Regions from separate parts of the Rhizobium sp. 01L419 genome, predicted to be linked through region 2. Evidence: predicted binding sites of a transcription regulator. Region 2 holds the regulator's gene; each other region holds the start of a gene.

Region 1 (6,730 bases), on a different contig from region 2:
CGCCAGCAGGCAGTCGCAGACGCCGTCGCATAGCGCTTCCAGCACTTCGGCATCGGTGCGCTTGCCCTTCTTGGAAGGATAGAGCGCGCCCTTCGTCAGCCGGTCGAAATAATGCATGATGGCGATGCTGTCGAAGATGGAAACACCGTCATCCGTCAGCAGTGTCGGGATCTTGCCGAGCGGATTGTTGTCCACGAGAATCGCCGGTCCCGCATTCGTATCAACCCGGATCTCCGTAATCCCAAGGTCGAGATGGCGCGCTGCCATGCACACCTTGCTGGAGAAAGGGGAGGTCGGGGAGCAGAGAAGCTTCATGAGGCACCTTTTGGAAATACAGATGGCGCCGGACTATCCCGAGCGCCGGGGAACGGTCAGTCGGCCTTGGTGGGCTTCGTTTCGCCGCGCAGCCAGAAGGCACGCTGCGAGGCGAAACGGTCCTGCGCCAGATGGTCTTTCAGGGCCGGCAGCAACTGGTGCAGCTCGTCCTTCAGCGTGAAGGGCGGATTGACGATGATGAGGCCCGAGCCGGTCAAGCCCGTCGTCTCGCGATCACTGCGCACGGCAAGTTCGGCGCAGAGGATCTTCGGAATGTCCGTCGCCTGTAGAGCGTCGTGGAATTCCTTGATCGGCGCGCCTTTCTTCAGCGGATACCAGAGGCAATAGGTGCCGCCAGGAAAACGCCGGTAGGCCCTGGCGAAGCCATCCACCAGTCGTTCATATTCGCCATCCTCCTCGAAAGGGGGATCGACGAGCACGATGCCGCGCTTTTCCTTGGGCGGCAGATGCGCGCCGAGCGCCAGCCAGCCGTCGAGTTCGGTGATGCGCGCATGATGATCGCCTTCGAAGACGCGATGCAGCCGGACAAAATCCTCCGGGTGCAGCTCCATCGCCGAAAGCCGGTCCTGGGGGCGAAAGAGCATACGGGCAAGCTTCGGCGAGCCGGGGTAGAAGCGCAGGCCACCCTGCGGGTTCAGTTCGCGGACTGCAGAGAGATACGGCTCCAGAAGCTCCGAGACCTGCGGACCGAGATCGATTTCCAGGAGCTTGCCGATGCCATCATGCCATTCGCCGGTCTTCTGCGCTTCCTCGGAGGAGAGATCGTAGAGGCCGATGCCGGCATGCGTGTCGAGCACCCGGAAGCCCGCATCCTTTTTTTGCATGTAACGGATCAGCCGTGCCAACACTGCATGCTTCAGGACATCGGCAAAATTGCCTGCATGGTAGATGTGGCGATAGTTCATTTTCGCTGATGCCTGTTATGAATTCGGATCATTGGGAGTTTTTGTGCCTTTTGGGCGGTCGAGCCTTGGCATATAGAAATCGCATGAACATTGCGACCCCCATCCACGCCAAATCCCGGATCGGTCACACGGCCTGTCCGCACGACTGTCCCTCCACCTGCGCACTGGAGATAGATCTTACGGAAGACGGCCGCATCGGCCGTATCAGGGGCGCCAACGATCATTCTTATACGTCAGGTGTCATCTGCGCCAAGGTCGCCCGTTACGCCGAGCGGCTCTACCATCCGGATCGTCTCATGCATCCGCTGCGGCGCACCGGCGCCAAGGGGGCAGGGCGATGGCAGCAGATCTCCTGGGACGACGCGCTGGACGAGATTGCCGAAGCCTTCGTGAAGTCCGAGGCGAAGGATGGCAGCGAAGCCATCTGGCCCTACTTCTACGCCGGCACCATGGGCTGGGTGCAGCGCGACTCGATCGAGCGCCTGCGCCACGCCAAGCGCTATTCCGGCTTCTTCTCCTCGATCTGCACCAACCCCGCCTGGACCGGCTTCACCATGGCGACCGGCATGTTGCGTGGGCCCGACCCTCGCGAGATGGCGCGCACCGACTGCGTGGTCATCTGGGGCACCAATGCGGTCGCCACGCAGGTCAATGTGATGACCCACGCAATCAAATCGCGCAAGGAACGCGGCGCGAAGATCGTCGTCATCGACATCTACGACAATCCGACGATGAAACAGGCCGACATGGCCCTGATCGTCAAGCCCGGTACCGATGCAGCACTTGCCTGTGCCGTCATGCACATTGCCTTCCGCGACGGTTATGCCGACCGCGATTACATGGCCAGATATGCCGACGATCCCGCCGGCCTCGAAACGCATCTGACGTCAAAGACGCCGGAATGGGCGGCCGCGATCACAGGCCTGTCTGTCGAGGAGATCGAAGCCTTCGGCAAGCTCGTCGGCACGACGAAGAAGACCTTCTTCCGTCTCGGCTACGGATTCACCCGCCAGCGCAATGGCGCGGTCGCCATGCATGCGGCTGCCTCCGTCGCCACAGTACTCGGCTCCTGGCAATATGAGGGCGGCGGCGCCTTCCATTCCAACAGCGATATCTTCCGCATGAACAATGCGGAGCTGACCGGCAAGTCGATGAAGGATGCCGATATCCGGATGATCGACCAGTCGCAGATCGGCCGGGCGTTGACGGGCGATGCCGTCGCACTTCGCCACCGCGGCCCGGTCACCGCCCTGCTGATCCAGAACACCAATCCCGTGAATATCGCCCCGGAACAGCGGCTGGTGAAGCGCGGCTTTGCGCGCGACGATCTTTTCGTTGCCGTCCACGAGCAGTTCATGACCGAGACGGCCGAAATGGCCGATATCGTCATTCCCGCCACCATGTTCGTCGAGCATGACGACATCTACCGCGCCGGCGGCCAGAACCACATCCTGCTCGGCCCCAAACTCGTCGAACCGCCACGGACCGTGCGCACCAACCTCTTCGTCATCGAAGAACTGGCAAAACGTCTCAGTGTCGCCGATCGCCCCGGTTTCGGCTTCACGGCGCGTGAGATGGTCGACCGCGTTCTGGCCGCGAGCAACCTGCCGGACTACGACCATTTCCTCGAACATAAATGGTTCGACCGCCAGCCGGCCTTCGAGGAAGCACACTATCTTGATGGTTTCGCTCATCCCGACGGCAAGTTTCATTTCCGGCCGGACTGGGTGAACGGTCCCGCCCCGAACAAGCCGCCGGCTTCCGTCGGTACGCTCGGCCCCTATGCAGAGCTGCCGCCGTTCCCGGATCAGGTCGACGTCATCGAGCTTGCCGATCCCGAGCATCCTTTCCGCCTGGCGACTTCGCCGGCGCGCAACTTCCTGAATTCGAGCTTTTCGGAAACCAAGACGTCGCGCCAGAAGGAAGGTCGCCCGGAAGTGATGATCAATCCCGCCGATGCCGAAGCCAATGGCGTCGACAATGGCGATCTCGTCCATATCGGCAATGTGCGCGGCGACCTGCGCATTCATGCCCGCGTGACGACAGAGGTTAAACCTGGCGTGCTGATTGCCGAGGGCCTCTGGCCCAACAAGGCGCATGTCGATGGCGAAGGCATCAACGTTCTCACCGGCGCCGATCCCGTGGCGCCCTATGGCGGCGCGGCCGTCCACGACAACAAGGTCTGGCTTCGCAAGGACGTCATATGACGCAATCTAAGGCAAAAGTGGAAATCGTCGGCAAGGAAATCCTGTCCGACGGCTGGACGAAGCTGGTCGGCTACCAGCTCGACTATACCGACCGGAAGGGTGATACCCATCGCCTTCCGCGTGAGGTCTATCACCGCACGCCGGCCGCCTGCATCCTGCTCTACGATCGCAAGCGCGATGTCGTCGTTCTGGTGAAGCAGTTTCGCCTGCCGGCCCACGTGAATGGCGACCCAGCGTGGATGATCGAAGTCCCGGCCGGCCTGCTCGACGGAGACGAACCCGAAGCCGCCATCCGCCGCGAGGCGATGGAAGAGACCGGCTATACGATTCGTGACGTCCGCTTCCTGTTCAAATCTTACACGGCTCCAGGCTCCATCACCGAGGTCGTGCATTTCTTTGCAGCGGCAATCGATACTGCCGACCGCACATCCGACGGCGGCGGTCTGGCGGAGGAGCACGAGGATATCGAGGTGCTGGAAATACCGCTGCCGGAGGCTGTCGCGATGATCGAAAAGGGCGAGATCATCGATCTCAAGACGATCATGCTGCTGCAGTGGATTCTGGCGAACAAGGGCCTGCTTTCCGGCTGATCGCTCGGCGTGCGACGCGATGTCTGCCCATACATTCGCCTTGGCTGAGTTTCTGGGAATTCTTCATGCAATTGTCATGATGCGAGACTAAGCGCTGCCCTTTAACAATCATCGGATGCGGTCAGGAGAAAGCCCATGTGGCTCGGTAATTTCACCCTCGTTTTGCCCAACGAGGTTGTGAGCGAAGGTTCTGTGCGGATCGAAGACGGTGTGATCGTCGAGATCCGGCCAGAGCCGGTCGCCGATGCCGTGATCGACGGCGGCGGACGCCTGCTGATGCCGGGTTTCGTCGATCTGCACGGCGACATGATCGAGCGCGAGATCGCGCCACGCCCGAACGCTCATATGCCGATCGATTTCGGCATCCACGAACTGGACAAGAAGCTCGCGGCTGCCGGCGTGACCACGGCCTTCGCCGCCGTCTCCTTTGCGACGGAAAGCGTCTACGGCCACGTCCGCTCGCTGGAGACGACGTCGGCCGTCATCGAAGGCATCAACACGCTACGCGACAATCTGCTGATCGATCACCGCGTCCATGCCCGCTACGAGATTACCAATATCGGTGCGGCGCCGACTCTGGAGCGCCTGCTGGAAGCCGGCCATATCGACATGGTCTCGCTGACCGACCACACGCCGGGGCAGGGCCAGTACAATGACATCAAGAGCTATATCCAGAGCATTTCCGAGCGCCGCGCCATATCCGAGGAAATGGCCGCCGAAGTTGTCGCCAAGCGCATCGCCATGCGTGACAATCCCGAGATCGACGCCAAGCTGAAGGACATCGTCGCGCTTGCGAAGAAGCATGGCCTCTCGCTCGCCTCGCATGACGATGACAGCGTCGAGAAGGTCATCGAAATGTTCGATCTCGGCGTCACCATCAGCGAATTCCCGGTGACGCTGCCGGCGGCCGAGGAAGCCCGCCGCCGTGGTCTCTGGACGCTGATGGGTGCCCCGAACGCACTGCGCGGCAAGTCCATGTCCGGCAATCTGAGCGCGCTCGATGCCGCAAAGGCCGGTCTGTTGACCGTGATTGCCGCCGACTATCATCCAGCGGCTTTCGTGCCCGGCATCTTCAAGCTGGCAGAAACCGTCGAGGGCGGTCTTCCGGCCGCGGTCGCGATGGCGACATCAAACGCGGCGCGTTCCGCCGGCCTGATGGATCGCGGCGAGATCGCCATCGGCCAGCGCGCCGATATGGTGGTGATCGAGCCGGGCGACGTGCATCGCATCCGCGCCACGTTCCGCGGCGGCCAGTTCGTCTACAGCGACGGCACCCTGCATCCGCTTCAGGCCCTTGCGGCCTGAAGTTGAAGCGTCAGTCGGCGATCAGCGAAATGAGCTGGGATTTAGGGGCGGCGGCGGAAGCTGTCGCCCCGATTGCTTTGCCGCCTTCCATCTTCACCTTGCCTTCGGCAAAGAGCTTGAGCGCCTGCGGATAAAGCTGGTGCTCGATGGTCAGCACGCGTCCGGCCAGCGCATCGGCGGTATCGCCTGTCAGTACCGGTACGGCCGCCTGGCCGATGACAGGGCCTTCATCCATGCCTTCGGTGACGAAATGCACGGTGCAGCCGGCGATCCGCATGCCGGCGTCGATCGCCCGCTGATGCGTATGCAGTCCCGGAAAAAGCGGCAGCAGGGAAGGGTGGATATTGATGATCCGGCCTTCGTGACGTTGGATGAAGGCGCCTGTAAGCAGCCGCATATAACCGGCAAGGCAGATGATGTCGGGCGAAAGCGCGTCGAGCGCGGCAAGGATCGCCGCCTCGTGTTCGTCCTTGCTCGCATAGTCCTTGCGCACGAAGGCGAAGGTGGGAATACCCTCGGCGGCCGCCTTGGCAAGCCCGCCCGCATCTGCCTTGTCGGAGATCACGCCAACGATCTCGGCCGGATAATCGGCCGATTTTGCCGCCTGCACCAGCGCCATCATGTTGGAGCCGCTGCCGGAAATGAAGACGACAGTGCGTTTGCGCGGCGAACTCATAGGGCGAGCGTGCCCTTGTAGATCGTGCCGGCTGCGCCCTCGGCCCGGGCGACCATGCGGCCGAGCGTGACGACCGTCTCGCCTTCGGCTTCAAGCGCCTTGGAAACGGCGGCAATATTCTCTTCGGCAACGACGACGATCATACCGATGCCACAGTTGAAGGTTCGCAGCATTTCCGTGGCCTCGACGCCACCGGTCTTGGCAAGCCATGAGAAGACGGCGGGCGCCTTGACGGCTGAGAGATCGATTTCGGCTGCAAGATGCTTCGGCAGCACGCGCGGAATATTCTCCGGGAAGCCGCCGCCGGTGATATGCGCCAGCGCCTTCAGCGCGCCCGTCTCACGGATCGCCTTCAGAAGCGGCTTCACATAGATGCGGGTCGGCGTCAGCAGTGCTTCGCCGAGCTTCTTGCCTTCGGCAAACGGTGCCGGTGCATCCCAGCCGAGGCCGGAAAGCGAGACGATCTTGCGCACCAGCGAGAAGCCGTTGGAGTGGACGCCGGATGAGGAAAGGCCAAGAATAACGTCGCCCTCGGCGATATCGCCCGACGGCAACAGCTTACCGCGTTCGGCCGCACCCACTGCAAAGCCGGCGAGATCATAATCGCCTGAGGAATACATGCCCGGCATTTCGGCCGTCTCGCCGCCGATCAGCGCGCAGCCCGCCTCGCGGCAGCCGGCAGCAATGCCACCGACGATCGCGGCACCCTGA
Region 2 (6,730 bases):
CGAAAGCGTGGAGGGGCTATTTTTTTGGCTTTATCGCCTGAGGCTGAACCACCTGCCTGGCGAACGATGGCGCCGCCTTGATCGCAAGAACGCAGTTTCGCCGGCCATGACGCTGGGGCGGAACGGGGCGATCATTGCCTCGCTGATCAAGACGTGCAAGCTCAGCGCCGTCGTCAACGACCACAGGCCGACGCGGAGCGGTGAACTCTTGCCGTAGAATTACTAGGCAGGGCAATAAGTGCTTAAATCCTTCTGTTGGCTCTAAGCGGACATACCAAAGAGTTTTCTCAGGGGCAGCTTCGCGCCATCATTTCAGCCGTTCAGACACAATCGTCAGCGTCCCAGAAGCTGCCATCGAGCTGAGCGCCATAAAGTTCAAAGACGACAGCAACGCCAACCTGAAATTACCTAAAGGCCGGAAGCCGAAAAACGAGCCTATATTGAGCACTTCGGAAGCTGGCGGTGCTCCTGACATTAAATCGACGGACATCCCCCGCTCTTATTTCCAGATGTCGAAGCCGAGATGCCGAGCCATTTCGGCCGGTGGAGTAATCGGCCACCGCAACGAAAAATTTAAGCGCGACAAGTCGCATCTTTCGCTTCTCACCAAGCAAAGCAAATTGCCACTGTCGGAAGCACCCTCCGGGAACGCTCCCCGTACCAGGCACCAACAGGTGTCACCCGGCACTGCCGGGTGACAGAACGTCCCGTCGATGTCGTCAAGACCTGATGAACGAGAGCAGGTCGGGGTTGAGGACATCCGCATGCGTGGTCAGCATGCCATGGGGGTAGCCCGGATAGGTCTTCAGCGATCCGTTCTTAAGCAAGTTGACCGCACGCGGCACGGAACTTGCGAAGGGGACGACTTGATCGGCCTCGCCATGCATCACCAGCACCGGCACGGTGATCTTCTTGAGGTCTTCGGTATAATCTTCCAGCCAAGAGTCGACAGTCGCGTAGTGAGCCAGGGCACCACCGGCCATGCCCTGGCGCCACCAGTTCGCAATGATTGCCTCCGAAGGCTTGGCCCCATCGAGGTTGTAGCCGTAGAACGGATTCTCAGGGACGAAACGGTAGAACTCCGCCCGGTTGCCCAGCATGCCTGCCCGGATCGCTTCGAACCACTCCGGCGGTTGACCGGACGGATTTTCCGCGCTCCGGTACATGTTCGGCGTCAGCGAAGCGACCAGCACCGCCTTCGCGACGCGCTCCTGGTGGCGAGCGACATAGCGAGCCACCTCACCGCCACCTGTCGAGTGCCCGATATGGATCGCGTCGCGCAGGTTGAGATGGTCGGTCAGCGCCGCGAGGTCGGCAACCCAGTGATCCATGTCGTTGCCGGTGCCGGGCTGGTCGGACCGGCCGTGGCCGCGCCGGTCGTGGGCGATCACCCTGTAGCCGTGATGAAGGAAGAACATCATCTGGGCGTCCCAGTCATCCGCTGTCAGCGGCCAGCCGTGGCTGAAAACGATCGGCTGGCCTGTGCCCCAGTCTTTGTAGAAGATGTTTACGCCGTCTTTAGTCGTGATTGTAGGCATCGCGTCGCTCCATCTGCGCTGTTAAACATTCATTCGAAGATAATAAATCACTAAATAAAGCCATTCATCCACGCGCTATTGCAATAGCCGACGCAAGATTGCCACGCATGCCTCAACTTTCGAGGCCTAGGCACATGATCCGACACAAGAATTGGTCAGTCTCACATAATGTAGGTCAGCGCCGATGATTGCAGGTCACGACAGGTAGGCTTTTAGACATTTAGCTTTCCTTCTCTGACTGGACACAGTTCACTGCGAAATACTTCCGGTGAGGCGTTCGACTATGTCCCTAGATTGCGGCGTTAATTAAATCCCCCTTTTATCAAGGACAAATACCTTGTACGTTCGAGCTATGCCTTAAAGGCATAGCGAGGACGCGATGGAACTCAGGCATTTGCGTTATTTTATTGCTGTTGCGGAAGAGGGAAGCTTACTGACCGCAGCCGAGCGGCGGCTACACACTTCCCAGCCCTCACTCAGCAGGCAAATTCGCGATCTGGAAACCGAAGTCGGTGTAAAACTGCTGGAACGGCAGCCGCGCGGCGTGACGCTCACTGCCGCCGGTAAAGTGTTTCTTGATCACGCGCGGCTGGCGTTGTTGCAAGTCGAGGCGGCTGCGGAAGGGGCCCGGCGGGCAGAACAGCCGCAAAAGCAGTCGTTCACTATCGGTTTTCTCGCAGGGCAAGAGGTCGTGTGGCTACCCCACGCACTGCGCATTATTCGTGAGGAAGCGCCGGAGGTTGAAATCATATTGTCCAGTCAGTCTTCCCCGGACCTTGCTCTGGCGCTGATGCGAGGCAAGCTGGACGTCGCTTTCCTTCGCCCCGAGACGCAGAGTGTTGGTGTGTCGTTCAAGTTTTTAGCCAAGGAGCCACTGATCGCCGTGCTGCCGGCTGACCATCGCTTGACGTCGCAGAAAAAGATCCGGCCACAGGATCTTGCCCGCGAAACTTACGTCAGTTCGGCTAGAATTTCTCCGGTATTGCAATCCCTGATCCAGGAGTACGCGTCGAACGTTGGGATCACACTCAAGGCAGAGTACGAAGGTGAAGGCCTGCCATCAGCAATGTCGCTCGTCGTGTCTACAGGTGGAATAACGCTTATTCCGCTTTATGCGCAAAATATGCTGACGCCAAATGTCGTTGCTAGAGCACTTGAGGGTGTGCCTCCGACAATTGATCTCACCTTAGGATACAACGATTCAAATTCCTCACCTTTGCTCCGCCGATTTTTGTCTCGTTCTGATGAATTAGTCGCCAACGTACAAAATCAGAGCATCATCCGATATGCTGAAGTTCCATAGCAGAGCTCACGCTCATCTTGGTGACGGCTTCGATTGGCTAACGCCAGCAAGCCGACAGTCCCCTTCCGGCCCCAAATCAGTCGATGCTCAAGGCTCAGAGAATGTTCGCAATCGGCGCATAGCAGATGTCCCCGTCATCGCTTGAGCCCTCGCGATGCAAGGGGCATGTCGGTCAAGGTGTCAGCAAGGCAACGCCTACTCTTAAAAAGCCCACCCGAACAAACAAACGGGCCGCCCGGGAAAACCCGAGCGACCCGTTCGTGACCTCCGATCACTCGGATCAGGCTTCCATGGAATATCCCGCGCCGCGGACGGTGCGGATGACATCCTGCATGTTGGAGAAATTCAGCGCCTTGCGCAGGCGGCCGACATGGACGTCGACGGTGCGTTCATCCACGTAGATATCGTGACCCCAGACGCCATCGAGAAGCTGCGAGCGGGAGAAGACCCTGCCCGGCGACGACATCAGGAATTCCAAGAGGCGGAATTCGGTCGGGCCGAGGCGGACTTCGCGGCTCTTGCGATGGACGCGATGGGTTTCGCGATCGAGCTCGATATCACCACATTTCAAAACGGTGGAGAGAACCTCCGGACGGGCGCGTCGCAGCATCGCCTTGACGCGGGCAACGAGTTCCGGCGTGGAGAAGGGCTTGACGACATAGTCATCCGCGCCGGTCGAGAGACCGCGAACGCGCTCGCTCTCTTCGCCGCGTGCCGTCAGCATGATGATCGGCAGACGCTCGGTTTCCGGCCGCATGCGCAGCCGGCGGCAGAGCTCGATGCCGGAAACGCCCGGCAGCATCCAGTCAAGGATGAGCAGGTCCGGGGTGCGCTCCTGAAGCCGGATTTCGGCCTCGTCGCCACGGAGGATCGTATCCACCTCGAAACCTTCAGCCTCGAGATTGTAGCGGAGAAGCACGCTGAGTGCCTCTTCATCTTCAACAACTGCAACTCTTGGGATCATGCGTGTCAGTCTCCTAATGCATGATCCTTAAACCGGGGGTGATTTAAGCAAGGGACCATGCAGGAACTCGGAATTGGCTGCGACCCTTGCGCGCCCCAGCGCGGGGCGCGCACGCAATCGGCAGGTCCGGATTACTCCGTCACCGCACCAACGGTATTGGAGCTGTCGTCCTTCGGACGTTCGCCCTCCGGCTGGGCGCCGGTTGCCATGTAGTAGATCGTCTCGGCGATGTTGGTTGCATGGTCGCCGATGCGCTCGATGTTCTTGGCGCAGAAGAGAAGATGCGTGCAGCTCGTGATGTTGCGCGGATCTTCCATCATGTAGGTCAGGAGTTCGCGGAACAGCGAAGTGTACATCGCGTCGATCTCGTCGTCGCGTTCGCGGATCGCATTCGCCTTGTCAGCTGAACGATTGGTGTAGACGTCGAGCACTTCCTTGAGCTGGACGAGCGCCAGTTCGGAGAGATGCTCGAGGCCGCGGGCGAGCTTGCGCGGAACGCCGGTGCTCTGCACCGCGATGACGCGCTTTGCCGTGTTCTTGCCGAGATCGCCGACGCGCTCGAGGTCGGCGGCGATGCGGATCGAACCCATGATCTCGCGAAGGTCGGAGGCCATCGGCTGGCGACGGGCGATCGTGACGATCGCCTTGTCGTTGATCTCGCGCTCGGCGTGATCGAGGATCACATCGTCGGAAATGACCTTCTGAGCAAGCGCGGTATCGCCGTTGACGAGCGCGCGGACAGCGTCGCCGCCCATCTGTTCGGCAAGGCCACCCATCTCGGAAATGCGCCGGGACAGGAATTTCAGATCGTCATCGTAAGCAGAGAAAATATGTGTTGATGCCATGGGGCTTTGTCCTCGAAATCGGGAAGGCTTCACATCGCCAAAATCAGCCGAAGCGACCCATGATGTAGTCCTGGGTACGCGGATCGTCCGGGTTGGTGAACATCTTGTCGGTATCGTTCTCCTCGACCAGGTTGCCGAGGTGGAACATGGCCGTGCGCTGCGATACGCGAGCGGCCTGCTGCATGGAATGCGTCACGATGACGATCGTGTAGTTTTCACGCAGCTCGTGGATCAGCTCTTCGACCTTGGCAGTTGCGATCGGGTCGAGCGCCGAGCAGGGCTCGTCCATCAGGATGACTTCCGGGCTGACGGCAACGGCGCGTGCGATGCACAGACGCTGCTGCTGACCGCCGGAAAGGCCGGTGCCGGATTCATGCACGCGGTCCTTGACCTCGTTCCAGAGGCCGGCGCGCTGCAGGCTGGTCTCGACGATCTGGTCGAGGTCGGCCTTGGACTTGGCAAGGCCATGGATGCGCGGGCCGTAAGAAACGTTTTCATAGATCGTCTTCGGGAACGGGTTCGGCTTCTGGAAGACCATGCCGACGCGGGCGCGAAGTTCGACGACGTCGATGTCGGGATCGTAGATGTCGTCGCTATCGAGCGTGATCTTGCCGGTGACGCGGCAGCCGTCGATCGTGTCGTTCATGCGGTTCAGCGATCGCAGGAAGGTGGACTTGCCGCAGCCCGAGGGGCCGATCAGGGCGGTCACGGTGTTTTCGCGGACGTTCAGATTGACATCGAAAAGCGCACGCTTCTCGCCGTAATAAACGGAGACATCCTGACCGATCATCTTATACGGGACGTTGCTCATTTTCTGGTCCAGCGCCTTCTCGACTGCGGCTTCCGTCAACATGTTCATGATCTTTACTCCGTTTACCAGCGGCGCTCAAAGCGACGACGCAAGAGGATAGCTCCGAGGTTCATGACGATCAGGAACAGGAGCAGGACGATGATGGCACCCGAGGTTCTTTCCACGAAGGCGCGCTCGGCTTCATTGGCCCACATGTAGACCTGAACCGGAAGTGCCGTGGAAGGATCGAGCGGGCTGGACGGCGCCTGGGCGACGAAGGCGACCATGCCGATCAGCAGCAGCGGCGCGGTTTCGCCGAGTGCGTGGGCAAGGCCGATGATCGTGCCGGTCAGGATGCCGGGCATGGCAAGCGGCAGCACATGGTGGAACACCATCTGCATCTTGGAAGCACCGAGGCCGAGGGCGGCCGAGCGGATCGACGGCGGCACGGCGCGCAGTGCTGCGCGGGTGGCGATGATGATCGTCGGCAGCGTCATCAGGGTCAGCACCAGACCACCGACCAGCGGTGCCGAACGCGGCAGGCCGGCGAAGTTGATGAAGACCGACAGGCCGAGCAGACCGTAGACGATGGACGGCACGGCAGCGAGGTTGTTGATATTGACCTCGATCAGGTCCGTCAGCCTGTTCTTCGGTGCGAATTCCTCGAGATAGATCGAGGCGGCGACACCGATCGGCAGCGCAAGCACGAGGACGATCAGCATCAGGTAGAGCGAGCCGATGAGGGCGACGCCGAGACCTGCAGCTTCCGGACGGCTGGAATTGCCGTTGACGAAGAGGCCGGTGTTGAAGACCTTGTGAAGCGAACCGCTTGCCTTCAGCTGGTTCATCCAGCCGACCTGCTTGTCGTTCACCTTACGGTTCTTCTCATCGACCGAGAGGTCGATCTGGCCCTTGTTGGCGCTGTCGACATTGGCATCAGCCAGGATCGTGACATTGACGGTCTTGCCGATGATCGAGGGGTCGGCAACGACCATGTCGCGCAACTGGATCGGCGCACCCTTGGACAACATGTTGGATGCATCGCGCACGTCGGGACGGCTCGACGCGTTGATGCCGAGCTGCTTGACGATCGCGTCACGCAGGAGAACCGGGTAGCTGGCGGCGATGAGAACCGAAGGATCGGTCGCACGCTTGTTATCCGGATCGATGGTCTTTTCGGTAAACTCGATCGGCAGCGTGATCGCCGTCTGCTGGAACGCGGTATAGCCGTTGCTGATGACGGTCCACAGCAGGATAAACAGGAAGATCAGGCCGAAGGAGATCGCGGCG
Region 3 (6,730 bases), on a different contig from region 2:
CACGTGCGGACAGCGGAAATGGCCGTACCCGCATCCTGATGTGCATTAAGTGCATAGGCGTTCGCACGACTGTGTTGGCTATCAGAAACGGGGTCTCTCGTGTCTAAATCTCTTGACAGTTTCAATTGTCGGTCCACGCTTTCCGTCGGTGGAAAGGACTACGTCTACTACAGCCTGCCGAAGGCTGAGGCAAACGGCCTGCCCGGCGTATCGAAGCTCCCCTATTCGATGAAGGTGCTGCTGGAAAACCTGCTGCGCTTCGAAGACGGCCAGTCGGTCACCAAGGAGCACATCCTTGCTGTTGCCGAATGGCTTAACAACAAGGGCGCCGTAGAGAACGAGATCGCCTATCGTCCGGCCCGCGTGCTGATGCAGGACTTCACCGGCGTTCCCGCCGTCGTCGATCTGGCTGCAATGCGCGATGCAATGGTCTCCCTCGGTGGCGATCCGGAAAAGATCAACCCGCTCGTTCCCGTTGACCTCGTCATCGACCACTCTGTTATTGTTGACGAATTCGGCACGCCGCAGGCTTTCGCGAGGAACGTCGAGCTGGAATACCAGCGCAATGGCGAGCGTTACCGCTTCCTGAAGTGGGGCCAGCAGGCATTCAAGAACTTCCGCGTCGTTCCTCCGGGCACCGGCATCTGTCATCAGGTCAATCTCGAATATCTCGGCCAGACGGTCTGGACGAAGGAAGAGGACGGCGAAACGATCGCTTATCCCGACACCTGCGTCGGCACCGACTCGCACACGACGATGATCAACGGCCTTGGCGTTCTCGGCTGGGGTGTTGGCGGTATCGAAGCTGAAGCCGCCATGCTCGGCCAGCCGGTCTCGATGCTCCTGCCTGAGGTCATCGGCTTCAAGCTGACCGGCAAGCTCAAGGAAGGCGTCACCGCGACCGACCTCGTTCTGACCGTCGTGCAGATGCTGCGCAAGAAGGGCGTCGTTTCCAAGTTCGTCGAATTCTTCGGCCCGGGCATGGACAACATGCCACTCGCCGACCGCGCGACGATCGGCAACATGGGTCCGGAATACGGCGCGACCTGCGGCTTCTTCCCGGTCGATGGCGAGACCATCAACTACCTCACCATGTCCGGCCGTACGCATGACCGGATCGCCCTCGTCGAAGCCTATTCGAAGGCCCAGGGCATGTGGCGCGATGGCGACGGTTCCGAGCTCGTCTTCACCGACACGCTGGAACTCGACCTCGGCGACGTCGTTCCGTCGATGGCCGGCCCGAAGCGCCCGGAAGGCCGTATCGCGCTTGAGAACATTGCTGCCGGATTCGCCGGCTCGATGGATGCCGACTACAAGAAGCCCGGCCAACTCTCCAACCGCTACGCGGTCGAAGGCACGGATTTCGATCTCGGTCATGGCGACGTAGCGATTGCCGCCATCACGTCGTGCACCAACACGTCCAACCCGTCCGTGCTGATCGCTGCCGGCCTTCTTGCCCGCAACGCCGTTGCCAAGGGCCTGAAGACCAAGCCGTGGGTCAAGACCTCGCTCGCTCCGGGATCGCAGGTCGTCGGCGAATATCTTGCCAAGTCCGGCCTGCAGGCCGATCTCGACAAGCTCGGCTTCAACCTCGTCGGCTTTGGCTGCACGACCTGCATCGGCAATTCCGGCCCGCTGCCGGCGCCGATCTCCAAGACGATCAACGACAAGGGTCTGATCGTTTCCGGCGTGCTCTCGGGCAACCGCAATTTCGAAGGCCGTATCTCGCCGGACGTTCAGGCGAACTACCTCGCTTCGCCGCCGCTCGTCGTCGCCTACGCGCTTGCCGGTACGGTCCAGAAGGATCTGACCAATGAGCCGATCGGCGAAGACCAGGACGGCAATCCGGTGTTCCTGAAGGATATCTGGCCGACTTCGCACGAGGTTCAGGAATTCATCCTGAAATATGTCACCCGCGAGCTTTACGAAACCAAGTATGCCGACGTCTTCAAGGGCGACGAAAATTGGCAGGCCGTTCAGGTTCCCCCAGGCCAGACCTATGCATGGGACGACGATTCGACCTATGTCCAGAACCCGCCCTATTTCGTCGGCATGGGCAAGAAGGGTACCGGCATTTCCGATATCAAGGGCGCCCGCGTTCTCGGCCTCTTCGGCGACAAGATCACCACCGACCACATTTCCCCGGCCGGTTCGATCAAGGCTGCTTCGCCGGCAGGCGCCTACCTGCTCGGCCATGACGTCGCCGTTGCCGACTTCAACCAGTACGGTACGCGTCGTGGCAACCATGAGGTGATGATGCGTGGTACCTTCGCCAACATCCGCATCCGTAACTTCATGCTGGGCGCGAACGGCAAGGAAGGTGGCTACACCATTCACTATCCGTCCAAGGAAGAGACGTCGATCTACGATGCGGCCATGCAGTATAAGGCCGAAGGCGTCCCGCTGGTCATCTTCGCCGGTGTTGAATATGGCAACGGCTCTTCGCGCGACTGGGCTGCAAAGGGTACGAACCTGCTTGGCGTCAAGGCCGTCATCGCTCAGAGCTTCGAGCGCATCCACCGCTCGAACCTGGTCGGCATGGGAATCATCCCCTTCGTCTTCGAAGAAGGCACGACGTGGCAGAGCCTCGACCTGAAGGGTGACGAAATCGTCACCATCGAAGGCCTCGAGAACATCAAGCCGCGCGAGAAGAAGATCGCCAAGATCACTTATGCCGACGGCACGGTGAAGGACGTCCCGCTGTTGTCGCGCGTCGATACGCTTGATGAGGTCGTCTACCTCAACAATGGCGGCATCCTGCAGACGGTTCTGCGCGACCTCGCAGCCTGATTGTTAAGAGACTCAGCTGATAATGGCCGCCGGAAAGCAATTTCCGGCGGTTTTTCTTTGCGGAATATATAGCTGTTTCACTGCTCACGGTGATGTGTTTCGGCCGCAATCCGCCTGGGCCTCCGTCTCACCCGTTCGTGACTTTCCGTTTGGACCCGGAAGGATTATTCGTACGTTCATATCTCAGAGCCGGCGGTTCAAGACTGCTGTCGGCGCTGAAAAAGAGGTGCTGGTGAATGTCCCCGCGTTTTATGATCCCGCTGATCGCCGGGCTTGCGTTCGCAAGTCCGCTCCTGGCTGAAGACGGCGCGCCGAAAGGCGTCGTTGAGCTATTCACGGCGCAGGGCTGCGCCTCCTGTCCGCCGGCAGACGCCGCGTTCCGCAAGCTCGTCAGCCAGGGCAATGTCATCGCACTCGCCTATCACGTCGATTACTGGAATTATCTGGGCTGGGCCGACACGCTGAGCTCCAAGGAAAATACGGAGCGGCAGTACGGCTATGCCCGCATGATGGGCCGCAGCAACATCTATACGCCGCAGGCGATCGTCAATGGCCGTGACCATCTCGCAGGTGCGGACCTTGCCGGCATCAACGGCAAGGTCAACGGCTATGCGGATGAGGGCAAAGGTCTGACCGTGCCTGTTAATGCTCGCATGCGCGGCGACGAGCTGGAGATCAAACTCGGTGCCGGCCAGGGCAAGGCCAATGTGGTGATCGTTTATTTCGACAAGGAAAAAACGATCGACGTCGAGAAGGGCGAAAACAGCGGCCAGAAGATTTCCTACCTTCACAGCGTGACCGATGTGGAGACTGTCGGCATGTGGGACGGCAAGGCCATGACGCTCACCCTGCCGGCGAGCGTCATGGAAAAACCGGATCTGGAAGGGTCGGCGATTCTCTTGCAGTCCGTGACAGCCAACGGCGATCCGGGCGCAATCCTCGGTGCGGCCGTCGTCATGGCGGGAAAAAATATCTAGGAATTTCATCCGCTTGCGGATGAATGTCAGGCGGCCCGGCCAAGCGTATTCGGGGCTGGGGTTAAGGTCGATACGCTCCGCCGGGCCCTTTGGCGCGCTGGCGCCAAACTGGAACCTATAGTTCTCTTGGAAATGAGGCGCTGTTTTGACTGAAATGCGGCGCTGCGGAGAAAGCAGGTTTCGTCCCCAGTGTGATAGTCCGTGCCCTTGCAATTTGCCGCGGCTCGGGCAAACTGTCACTCTCCTGTCACACGTGGAGGTCTTGGGAGTCTGATGACAGATACGCCGGATTTGCGACACGGCGAAAGCCGCTCCGTCGACAATAGCTCTTCAACCGTCGTTGATCTCAAGGAATACAGACAAAACAAGGACCCAATGCCGGTGACATTTCACCGGCGGGAGCTCGACCAGATTCTATGGATCTATGGTCGCATGGTGGGTGAGGGCGAGTGGAAAGACTATGCCATCGACCACACCAGGGAGAAGGCAGTTTTCTCCGTCTTCAAGCGTTCGGGCGAAATGCCGCTTTTCCGCATCGAGAAAAACCCGAAGCTCGCGGCCAAGCAGGGCGCCTATTCGGTCGTCAACATCAACGGAATGATCCTGAAGCGCGGCCACGAGCTCGGACTGGTGCTGAAGGTCTTCGACAAGTCGCTCAAGCTTGTCGACAAATAGGCGATATCACCCCTTGAACAGGTTGCCCGGATAGGCAGCGGGGTCGGGATGCGTTTCCGTTCCTTCGCCGAGTGTTCGCTGCATCAGCATCGTATCCAGCCAGCGGCCATGCTTGTAGCCGGCGCCTTTCATCAGCCCGAGCTCTTCGAAACCGAGCGAATGGTGAAGCGCTATCGACGCAGGGCCCGCGCCACCGATGACCGCGGTCATCTGTCGAAAACCCGAGGCCGTGCAGCGGGAGATCAGCTCTCTAAGGAGCAGTTTGCCGATACCTTTTCCGCGCGCCTCCGTGCCTAGATAGATCGAATCCTCGACCAGCCAGCGATAGGCCGGGCGGGTGCGGAAGGCGGAGGCATAGGCGTAGCCAAGCAGGGTTCCGTCCTCGCCCGTTGCAGCGATGTAGGGGTAGCCCTGCTCGCGGATGATGGAGAAGCGAGCCGTCATTTCCGCTTCGGTCGGCGGCGTGATCTCGTAGCTCGAGGTGCTGTTCAGCACCGATTCGCGGTAGATCTCGGTAATGGCGGGAAGATCGGAGGGAATGGCGTCGCGCAGGGTAGGGGGCATTTCGGATCGATCGGCACTGTTGGAGGACAGGCCCCGTTGAAGCACTCCAGCGAACTGCTCGCAACAAAAAAGGCGGCCGAGGCCGCCTTTTCGTTTTCATTCCGATCCTGCTTATTTCCGGTTACCCATGAACTGCAGCAGGAACATGAAGAGGTTGATGAAGTCGAGGTAGAGCGTCAGCGCACCCATGATGGCCTTGCGGCCGGCGACATCAGAACCGTCTGCTTCAAAGTACATTTCCTTGATGCGCTGCGTATCGTAGGCGGTGAGGCCTGCGAAAATCAGCACGCCGATCGCGGAGATCGCGAACTGCAGGGCAGACGAAGCCAGGAAGATGTTGACCAGCGAAGCGATGATCAGGCCGAAGAGGCCCATGATCAGGAACGAGCCCATTGCCGACAGGTCACGCTTGGTCGTGTAGCCGAAGAGCGACAGCGCGCCAAAGGAAGCGGCAGTCACGAAAAAGGTCTGCGTGATGCTCGACTGCGTGTAGATCAGGAAGATCGACGACAGCGAGAGACCGACCAGCGCTGCATAGACCCAGAAGGTCGTCTGCGCGGCAGCGACGCTCATGCGGTTAATGCGGAAGCTCAGGAAGAAGACTGCCGCAAGAGGCGCAAGAATGATGACCCAGCGCAGGGGCGACTGGAACAGCAGGCTGCCGAACTGCGTGAGCTGGCCATCCTGCACAGCGAAGGTGAATGCGAAATAGGCGGCCAAACCAGTGATCGCCAGACCCAGCGCCATCAGGTTGTAGACCTTGAGCATATAAGCGCGGAGGCCTTGATCAATCACTTCGCCGGTTTGTGCGCGGCTTTGATAGTTACGGAGATCAGCCATAGTTTCCTCTTACAAGCTCCGATGGAAATACGGTGTCGGGTTCACGACCCGGGCGCCGCTGCGGAGCTCCAGCATGCCTGCTGACAATATGAGGCTTTTGCCCTTTTCAAACAAGGCCTTTGCAATCAGCCGTTCGGTTAAATCGCCGTAAGGTGAAGGGATATGAGCGTCTCACCCGTCATAGCTCGCGCAAAACGGGTGCCGCTTTCTGGCCGAGGATGCGCCAGGTGCCGATCAGGCCGATGCCGACGGTCAGCACGAGGGCGGTGACCAGGGTCATACCTGCGACGTCAGGCATGAAAGTGGAGGGCAAGCGCATGATGCGGCTGACGATGAACCAGGCGGCCACGCCGCCGGCAAGGAGCGCGAAGATGGCGGTGGCGACACCAAGGATCAGGTATTCGTAGCTGAAAGCGCGGATCAGCATGGTCCGGGTCGCGCCGAGGGTTTTTAGTACAACGGCATCATGGGTGCGCGCCCGGTTGCCGGCGGCCAGCGCTCCTGCCAGCACGAGGATGGAGGCGATGAGGGCAACGGAGGCGGCTGCGCGGATCGCGGTCGCAAGCTCACCGACCAACTGGTTGACGATATCGATCGCGTCCTTGACGCGGACACTCGTGATCGTCGGATAGGTGTTGGTCACGGACTTCAGGATTGCGGCGTCTTCGGTCTCCGTGGACGCGGGATCCGTCAGTGTCGCCAACCAAGCATGCGGAGCGCCACGGAAGGTGTTCGGCGAGAACACCATGACGAAATTGATCGACAGCGATTCCCACTCGACCCGCCGCAGATTGGCAATCTTGGCGGTGATGTTGCGGCCGAGCACGTTGACGGTGACGGTATCGCCGATCTTCAGGCCGAGCTCACGCGCTTCCTCCGCCGAG

Evidence for each region. The regulator PhoB, encoded in region 2, activates phosphate uptake and scavenging genes when phosphate is short. The targets are predictions, from matches to a motif close to TGTCATNNANCTGTCAT.
Region 1: the regulator PhoB is predicted to act here: its motif matches at 4,100-4,116, upstream of AC1DUP_RS12530 (alpha-D-ribose 1-methylphosphonate 5-triphosphate diphosphatase).
Region 3: the regulator PhoB is predicted to act here: its motif matches at 4,002-4,018, upstream of AC1DUP_RS19350 (DUF2794 domain-containing protein).

What each region holds. Positions count from the first base shown of each region.
Region 1 is NZ_JBFTSM010000005.1:173,645-180,374, reverse strand. Features, by position in the region: gene AC1DUP_RS12550 (glutathione S-transferase) at 1-315, opposite strand, end outside; gene AC1DUP_RS12545 (23S rRNA (adenine(2030)-N(6))-methyltransferase RlmJ) at 372-1,241, opposite strand; gene AC1DUP_RS12540 (molybdopterin-containing oxidoreductase family protein) at 1,259-3,448, shown strand; gene AC1DUP_RS12535 (NUDIX domain-containing protein) at 3,445-4,038, shown strand; gene AC1DUP_RS12530 (alpha-D-ribose 1-methylphosphonate 5-triphosphate diphosphatase) at 4,174-5,343, shown strand; gene purN (phosphoribosylglycinamide formyltransferase) at 5,354-6,019, opposite strand; gene purM (phosphoribosylformylglycinamidine cyclo-ligase) at 6,016-6,730, opposite strand, start outside.
Region 2 is NZ_JBFTSM010000003.1:126,959-133,688, forward strand. Features, by position in the region: gene AC1DUP_RS07590 (hypothetical protein) at 1-217, shown strand, start outside; gene AC1DUP_RS07595 (hypothetical protein) at 308-490, opposite strand; gene AC1DUP_RS07600 (alpha/beta fold hydrolase) at 720-1,538, opposite strand; gene AC1DUP_RS07605 (LysR family transcriptional regulator) at 1,918-2,841, shown strand; gene phoB (phosphate regulon transcriptional regulator PhoB) at 3,122-3,805, opposite strand; gene phoU (phosphate signaling complex protein PhoU) at 3,937-4,650, opposite strand; gene pstB (phosphate ABC transporter ATP-binding protein PstB) at 4,694-5,509, opposite strand; gene pstA (phosphate ABC transporter permease PstA) at 5,524-6,730, opposite strand, start outside.
Region 3 is NZ_JBFTSM010000009.1:207,364-214,093, reverse strand. Features, by position in the region: gene acnA (aconitate hydratase AcnA) at 100-2,790, shown strand; gene AC1DUP_RS19355 (DUF1223 domain-containing protein) at 3,027-3,767, shown strand; gene AC1DUP_RS19350 (DUF2794 domain-containing protein) at 4,041-4,442, shown strand; gene AC1DUP_RS19345 (N-acetyltransferase family protein) at 4,449-5,006, opposite strand; gene AC1DUP_RS19340 (Bax inhibitor-1/YccA family protein) at 5,118-5,846, opposite strand; gene AC1DUP_RS19335 (ABC transporter permease) at 6,025-6,730, opposite strand, start outside.